Linked DNA regions of Mumia flava. The protein of the gene in region 2 interacts with the protein of the main gene of each other region in a pairwise test. Links are inferred from orthologs where the notes say so. Each region holds a gene or a part of one and is shown on either strand. Other genes may lie near its edges.

The links.
Region 1: the proteins of CLV56_RS03390 (region 2) and CLV56_RS15140 interact in binary tests that used the Escherichia coli proteins (3 or more experiments, as listed by UniProt). The link is inferred for Mumia flava from one-to-one orthologs.

What each region holds. Positions count from the first base shown.
Region 1 is NZ_PGEZ01000002.1:197,257-200,517, forward strand. What follows is about bases 292-3,260. They hold CLV56_RS15140 (ABC-F family ATP-binding cassette domain-containing protein), read right to left. Parts: upstream 2,593-3,260; coding sequence 991-2,592; downstream 292-990. Other genes in these bases: CLV56_RS15135 (SDR family oxidoreductase), read right to left, coding at 292-956; CLV56_RS15145 (peptidylprolyl isomerase), read right to left, coding at 2,617-3,189. Outside these bases: CLV56_RS15130 (SURF1 family cytochrome oxidase biogenesis protein), read left to right, coding at 1-266; more of CLV56_RS15135, read right to left, coding at 198-291. UniProt on the Escherichia coli protein: Genetic data indicate it may be involved in ribosome assembly or function.
Region 2 is NZ_PGEZ01000001.1:705,214-710,064, forward strand. What follows is about bases 254-4,524. They hold CLV56_RS03390 (multifunctional oxoglutarate decarboxylase/oxoglutarate dehydrogenase thiamine pyrophosphate-binding subunit/dihydrolipoyllysine-residue succinyltransferase subunit), read left to right. Parts: upstream 254-580; coding sequence 581-4,324; downstream 4,325-4,524. Other genes in these bases: CLV56_RS03385 (hypothetical protein), read left to right, coding at 254-421; CLV56_RS20790 (DUF6104 family protein), read left to right, coding at 4,354-4,524. Also shown: more of CLV56_RS03385, read left to right, coding at 1-253; more of CLV56_RS20790, read left to right, coding at 4,525-4,530. UniProt on the Escherichia coli protein: E1 component of the 2-oxoglutarate dehydrogenase (OGDH) complex which catalyzes the decarboxylation of 2-oxoglutarate, the first step in the conversion of 2-oxoglutarate to succinyl-CoA and CO(2).

The DNA.
Region 1 (3,261 bases), on a different replicon or contig from region 2:
CCGGCGACGACGCGCTGCTGACGCCGACCGTCCCGGACCTCGGCCAGGGACCGCACTTCTTCTACGGCTTGCAGTGGTGGTTCTTCGCGCTGCTCGCCCTGGTGGGCTTCGTCTGGTTCGCCTGGTCCGAGGCACACCCCCGACCCGGCCGTACGACCGCCCGTGGTCCGCGCCCGAGCGCAGGCCCGCCGGCGACGTCAGAGCGCGCGGGTGGCTCCCCCGTCGACCGGGAGCATCACGCCGGTGAGGTACGAAGCGGCGGGTGACAGCAGGAACGCCGCTGCCTGTCCGAACTCCTCGGGACGGCCGTATCGACCCATCGGGATCTTGGCCTCGGCCGCGGCACGCGCCTCGTCCGGCTGCCCGCCGAGTGCATCGAGGTGGCGGACCCGTTCGGTGTCGATGCGCGCCGGCAGGAGGGCGTTGACCCGCACCCCACGCGGACCGAGCTCGTCGGCGAGGTCCTTGGCGACCATCGCGAGGCCCGGTCGCAACCCGTTGCTGACGCCGAGGCCGGCGATCGGCGCACGGACCGAGTTCGACAGCACCAGAGCGATCGAGCCGCCGTCACCGAGCTCCGCCGCCACTTCGCGGGTGATCCGGACGGCCCCGAGGAAGACGCTCTCGAACGACTCCCGCCAGGCCTCGTCGGCGATCTCGGTGATCCGGCCGGCCGCCGGCCCTCCCACGCTGACCAGCAGCCCGTCGACCCGGCCGAACCGCTCGCGAGCGGCCGCGATCAGCACGTGGGGCGTCCGCGGGTCGGCGTTGTCGGCGACGACGCCCTCGGCCTGCTCCGCGCCGAGCGCCGAGACGGCGTCCGCGACCCGTTCGGCGTCCCGTCCGCTGATCACCACCCGGGCACCGTGCGCGACCAGCACCTCGGCGGTCGCGAACCCGAGCCCACCGGTGGCGCCGGTGAGCAGGTACACGCGTTCGTCGTGTCCGTTCGTCATGGCCCTACCCTCTCATCGAGGCGAGGCGGGTGCGTCAGGCGAGGCTGACGAGCTCGGAGTAGTCCGCCGACCAGAGGTCCTCGTCGCCGTCGGGCAGCAGCAGGACCCGGTCGGGCTGGAGCGCCTCGACCGCGCCCTCGTCGTGCGTGACGAGGACGATCGCGCCCTGGTAGGACCGGATCGCTGCCAGGACCTCCTCGCGTGAGGCGGGGTCCAGGTTGTTCGTCGGCTCGTCGAGCAGCAGCACGTTCGCGGCCGAGACGATCAGCGTCGCCAGCGCCAGCCGGGTCTTCTCCCCGCCCGACAGCACCGCAGTCGGCTTGTGCGCGTCGTCGCCGCTGAACAGGAAGGCACCGAGCACGCTGCGGGCCTGGGTGTCGGTCAGCGACGGCGCCGACGCCTGCATGTTCTCCAGCACCGTGCGCCCGAGATCCAGCGTCTCGTGCTCCTGGGCGTAGTAGCCGACCTTGAGACCGTGCCCCGGGACGACCGCACCGGTGTCGGGCTGGTCGATCCCGCCGAGGATCCGCAGCAGGGTGGTCTTGCCCGCGCCGTTGAGCCCGAGCACCACGACCCGGCTCCCGCGGTCGATCGCCAGGTCGACGTCGGTGAAGATCTCCAGCGAGCCGTAGGACTTGGACAGCCCTTCTGCCATCAGCGGGGTCTTGCCGGCTGCGGCCGGGGTGGGGAAGTCGATCCGGGCGACCTTGTCGACGCTGCGCTCCCCCTCGACGCCGGCGAGCATCCGCTCCGCACGTCGCGCCATGTTCTGGGCCGCGACGGCCTTGGTCGCCTTCGCCCGCATCTTGTCCGCCTGGGCGAGCAGGGCCGACGCCTTGCGCTCGGCGTTCTGCCGCTCGCGCCGGCGCCGCCGCTCGTCGGTCTCGCGCTGCTGGAGGTAGCGGTTCCAGCCCATGTTGTAGACGTCGACCTCGGCGCGGTTCGCGTCCAGGTGCAGCACCTTGGTCACGACGTCCTCGAGCAGCAGCACGTCGTGGCTGATGATGACGACTCCGCCCTTGTACGACTGGAGGAACGAGCGCAGCCACACGATCGAGTCCGCGTCCAGGTGGTTGGTGGGCTCGTCGAGCAGCAGCGTGTCGGCACCGAGGAACAGGATCCGGGCCAGCTCGATCCGCCGGCGCTGACCGCCCGAGAGCGTCCCGAGCTCCTGGTCGAGCACCCGGTCGGGCAGGCCGAGGCTCGCGGCGATCGTCGCCGCCTCGGACGCGGCCGCGTAACCGCCCCCGGCGTGCAGCTCGGCGTCGGCGCGGGCGTACCGCTTCATCGCGCGGTCGCGGACCGTGTCGTCGTCCGATCCCATCTCGATCTCGGCGGTCCGCAGCGTCGCGTACACCCGGTCGAGCTCGCGCGCCGACAGGATGCGGTCGCGCGCCGCCATCGCGGGATCGCCGCTGCGCGGGTCCTGCGGGAGGTAGCCGACGGTGCCGCGGCGCTGGATCGTGCCGGCGGTCGGGTCACCGCCCTCGCCGGCCAGCAGCTTGGTGAGGGTGGTCTTGCCCGCGCCGTTGCGCCCGACGAGACCGACCTTGTCGCCGTCAGCGACCTGGAAGGACGCCCCGGACATCAGGACGCGGGCACCGACGCGGAGCTCGAGGTCGGAGACGGTGATCATACGAGGACCCAGTGTACGGGCGGGTCAGCCGCCGACCTCCACGGACTCGATCACGACCGGCTCGGCCGGCCGGTCCCCCTCGCCGGTCGGAGCCTCGGCGATCGCGTCGACGACCGCCTGGCCCTCCGGGTCGGTGACCTCGCCGAAGATCGTGTAGCCGCCGTCGAGGTGCGGCGTCTCGGCGACCGTGATGAAGAACTGCGAGCCCCCGGTGTCCGGTCCGGCGTTCGCCATCGCCAGGACGTACGGGTGGTCGAAGGTCAGGTCCGGGTCGATCTCGTCGTCGATGGCGTAGCCCGGGCCGCCGGTGCCGTCCCCGAGCGGGTCGCCGCCCTGGATCATGAACCCGGCGATCACCCGGTGGAACGTCGTGCCGTCGTAGAACGGCTCGTCGGTCATCGTGTCGCCGGTCTCGGGGTCGGTCCACTCCTTCTCCCCCGTCGCCAGCCCGACGAAGTTCGCGACCGTCTCCGGCGCCGCAGCGGCATCCAGCTCGAGCGGGATGTCACCGGCGCTCGTGTGCAGCACCGCGGTCTCGGCGCTGGTCCCACCACCGCCGTCGTCCCCGCCGTCGTCGCCGCATGCCGCGAGCACCATCAGGGCCGGCACGAGCAGCAGCCCGGCGATCCGCCGCCTCATCACGTTCGTCTCCTTCGTCGTCCGCACACA
Region 2 (4,851 bases):
CCGCCGCCGCGCCCGGCGTTGGTTCGCGGAGGCGCACCGGCGCGCGCAGCAGCGCCACGATGCGGTCCTCGACGCCTGGCTCGCGCGCCGCGACGGCGATCCCGACCGGCAGTCGACCCGCCTCGTGGACGACGTCCGCAGCCCGGGCACCGCGCGGTTCGTCGAGCGCGCCACACGCGCCGCGGACCTGCGCGGCCTCGCCCGACCCGATGCGTACGAGGCGGTGCTGCGCTACGACGAGGCGGTCGCCGAGCTCGAACGAGCCTGGCGTCGGCTCGAGGCCCGGGCCCGGCTCGCCGACGCGCCACAGGAGGCGCAGGCGTGGATGACGGAGCGTGTCGTGCCCTGGCTCGGCTCCAGCCGGTCGGCGTTCGCCACGTTCGTCCGCGCGGCGCGCGAGCACGTGCGCGAGCGCGGCTGACCCCACCGAAGAGGGCCTCCGCGATCACAGTGCCATCACGGCCCTTGTGAGCCACACCACCCTGTGGTACCGGAGATGGCGACCCTGTTGTCGGGGTCTACTCTTGTACGCGTATGCCCCGTGGGCGGCGACATCAGAGTGGACAACCCGGAAGAGGCGATCGAGGCCGTGGCCGAGAGCGACAGCGCCCTGCCAGACTTTGGCACCAACCAGTGGCTCGTCGAGGAGATGTACGAGCGCTACCGCAAGGATCCGTCGGCGGTCGACGCGTCGTGGAAGAAGCTGTTCGAGGGCGGTGAGATCCCGACCGGCTCGAACGGCAGCCGCTCCGCGCAGCCGAAGGCGGCGACGACGCCGAGCGAGCCGTCCGAGCCCGCCGCGCCGAAGCACGCCGCACGCGAGGCCGAGCCGCCGAAGGCCGACTCGAAGGCCGCCGCGCCGAAGGCCGAGTCGAAGCAGGCCGAGTCGAAGCCCGCCGCGCCGAAGGCCGAGTCGAAGCCCGCCTCGGACGCCAAGACCCCGACCCCGAAGGCCGCCGCGAAGTCGGAGCCGGCCAAGCCCGCCGGCGACGTCGAGCGGGTCGTGCTCCGCGGCGCCCCGGCCCGTACGGCCGCGAACATGGACGCCAGCCTGGCGGTGCCGACGGCCACCAGCGTGCGGTCGGTCCCGGTCAAGCTGCTGATCGACAACCGGATCGTGATCAACAACCACCTCGCCCGCGCACGCGGCGGCAAGGTGTCGTTCACCCACCTGATCGGGTACGCCCTGGTCAAGGCGCTGCGCGCGATGCCCGAGATGAACACGGGCTTCGAGGTCGCCGACGGCAAGCCCACCATGCTCAAGCCCGAGCACATCAACCTCGGTCTCGCGATCGACCTGCCGAAGCCGGACGGGACGCGCCAGCTGCTGGTTCCGTCGATCAAGCAGGCCGACACGATGAACTTCGCGCAGTTCTGGACGGCGTACGAGAACGTCGTCGACAAGGCGCGCAACAACAAGCTGACCGTCGCCGACTTCCAGGGCACCACGATCAGCCTCACCAACCCGGGCACGATCGGCACGAACCACTCGGTGCCGCGGCTGATGGCCGGGCAGGGCGCGATCATCGGCGTCGGCTCGATGGACTACCCGCCGGAGTTCCTCGGAGCCTCCGAGCACACGATCGCCAGCCAGGCGATCTCGAAGATGATGACGCTCACGTCGACGTACGACCACCGCGTGATCCAGGGCGCCCAGTCCGGCGACTTCCTGCGCCGCGTCAGCGATCTCCTGCTCGGCGGCGACGGCTTCTACGACGAGATCTTCGCCGCGCTGCGGATCCCGTACGAGCCGGTGCGCTGGGCACGCGACATCGCGGTCAGCCACGACGACCAGGTGCACCGGCAGGCGCGGGTGCTCGAGCTGATCCACGCGTTCCGCGTCCGCGGCCACCTGATGGCGGACACCAACCCGCTGGACCACTCCCCTCGCAGCCACCCCGACCTCGACATCTCCTCCCACGGCCTGACGCTGTGGGACCTCGAGCGCGAGTTCGCGACCGGGTCGTTCGGCGGTGACGAGAAGCGGTTCATGAAGCTGCGCGAGATCCTCGGCATCCTGCGCGACTCCTACGTCCGCACGGTCGGCATCGAGTACATGCACATCCAGGACCCCGACCAGCGGCTGTGGATCCAGGAGCGCGTGGAGCGGGCGCACACGAAGCCCCCGCGCACCGAGCAGCTGCGGATCCTGCACAAGCTCAACCAGGCCGAGGCGTTCGAGACGTTCCTGCAGACGAAGTTCGTCGGACAGAAGCGCTTCAGCCTCGAGGGCTCGGAGACGATGATCCCGCTGCTCGACGAGATCTGCGAGGCCGCGGCGGCCGACGGTCTCGAGGAGGTCTGCATCGGGATGGCGCACCGCGGGCGCCTGAACGTCCTCGTGAACATCGCGGGCAAGAACCCTGGCTACGTGTTCCGCGAGTTCGAGGGCAACATCGACCCGCGGACCGTCCAGGGCTCGGGTGACGTCAAGTACCACCTCGGCGTGGAGGGCGAGTTCACCGCGGCCAACGGCGACGCGATCAAGGTCTCCGTGGCCGCGAACCCGTCCCACCTCGAGGTCGTCGACCCGATCCTCGAGGGCATCACGCGGGCCAAGCAGGACCGGCTCAACCGCGGCGAGGAGTTCCCGATCCTGCCGCTGCTCGTCCACGGCGACGCCGCGTTCGCCGGCCAGGGCGTGGTCGCGGAGACCCTGAACCTCTCGCAGCTGCGCGGCTACCGCACCGGCGGCACCGTCCACGTGATCGTGAACAACCAGGTCGGCTTCACCACCTCGCCGTCGTCGTCGCGCTCCTCGACGTACGCGACCGACGTCGCGCGGATGGTCCAGGCACCGATCTTCCACGTGAACGGCGACGACCCCGAGGCGTGCATCCGGGTCGCGCAGCTCGCGTTCGAGTACCGCAAGGCGTTCAACCGCGACGTCGTGATCGACCTGATCTGCTACCGCAAGCGCGGCCACAACGAGGGCGACGACCCGAGCTTCACCCAGCCCCAGATGTACGACGTGATCGAGTCGAAGAAGTCGGTCCGCGTCCTCTACACCTCGGCGCTGGTCGGCCGCGGCGACATCACGGTGGACGAGGCCGAGGGCGCGCTGAAGGACTACCAGGACCAGCTCCAGCGGGTCTTCGCCGAGGCGAGCATGCCCGAGGAGTACCAGACCTCGCCCGAGTACCCGGCCAAGCCCGCGGGCGTCGTGGAGACGTCGACGACTCCGGAGGCTCTGAAGGCCGTCGCCGAGTCGTACACGAACGTCCCCGAGGCCTTCTCGGTGCATCCGAAGGTGCTCCCCCAGCTGCAGCGTCGCGCCGCGTCGATCACGGCCGGTCCGATCGACTGGGGCACGGGCGAGATCATCGCGTTCGGTTCGCTGCTGCTCGACGGCCGTCCGGTCCGGCTCGCGGGCCAGGACTCGCGCCGTGGGACGTTCTCGCAGCGCTTCGCGACGATCATCGATCGCCGGTGCGGTGCCGAGTGGACGCCGCTGCAGCACCTCGGCAGCGACCAGGGCACGTTCTACATCTACGACTCGCTGCTGTCCGAGTACGCCGCGCTCGGCTTCGAGTACGGCTACTCGGTGGCACGTCCCGAGGCGCTGACGCTGTGGGAGGCGCAGTTCGGTGACTTCGTGAACGGCGCCCAGTCGGTGATCGACGAGTACATCTCCGCCGGTGAGGCGAAGTGGGGCCAGAAGTCCGGCGTCGTGCTGCTCCTGCCGCACGGCTACGAGGGTCAAGGGCCGGACCACTCCTCGGCCCGGATCGAGCGCTTCCTGCAGCTCGGCGCGGAGGACGCGATCACGGTCGCGCAGCCGTCGACCCCGGCGTCGTACTTCCACCTCCTGCGACGCCAGGCGCTCGGCAGCGAGCACCGTCCGCTGGTCGTGTTCACGCCGAAGCAGCTCCTGCGGCTCAAGGCGGCGACGTCGATGCCCGAGGAGTTCACCGAGGGGACGTTCCGTCCCGTGCTGCCCGACCCGGCCGAGCTCGACCGCAACGCCGTCGAGCGGGTGATCCTCACCTCCGGCCGCGTCGCCTACGACCTGCTCGCTGCGCGGGCGAAGGCCGAGGAGGGGCTCTCGAAGACCGCGATCCTGCGGCTCGAGCAGCTCTACCCGCTCCCGCTGGACGAGGTCCGCCAGGAGCTGTCGAGCTACCCCAACGCCCAGGAGGTCCGCTGGGTCCAGGACGAGCCCGCGAACCAGGGCCCGTGGCCGTTCATGGCCCTCAACCTGGCGCCCGAGCTGGAGCTGCCGATGGTGCGGGTGTCGCGGGACGCGTCGGCGGCGCCGTCGGTGGGCAACCACAAGCGGCACGTCGAAGAGAACAAGACGCTGATGTCGCAGGCGTTCGCCTGAGTCGAGGGGCCGAGGGCCCGAGGAGTCGCGTGTACTTCACCGATCGTGGGATCGAGGAGCTCGCCGGCCGGCGAGGGGACGAGGAGGTCTCCCTCGCCTGGCTGGCCGAGCGCCTGACGGAGTTCGTCGACGTCCACCCCGAGTTCGAGGTGCCGGTCGAGCGCCTCGCGACCTGGCTCGCGCGACTCGACGACGAGGACGAGTAGCCGCTCCGCCCACGCCATCACCGCACGTGCCTGCGTCCGAACCACCTCCCGGTGTCGTACGCAGGCACGTCCGTCCCCGCCGTCCGAATGCAGGTGGTGGCGCGCGACGCAGCAACCCGCCGTACGGGCCTCCGACGCACAGTGCGGCGGATCCAGGGCGTGTGATGCCCTCGATCGGCCGCACTGATGCAGCCGCGCCCGCGCCAGCGCCAGCGCCAGCGCCAGCGCCAGCGCCAGCGTCGCCACGACGCACCGCACGTGCCTGCGATGGCAACCGCGAGCCGGTCGCGATGCAGGCATCTCCGTCCACCGCGGGAACGC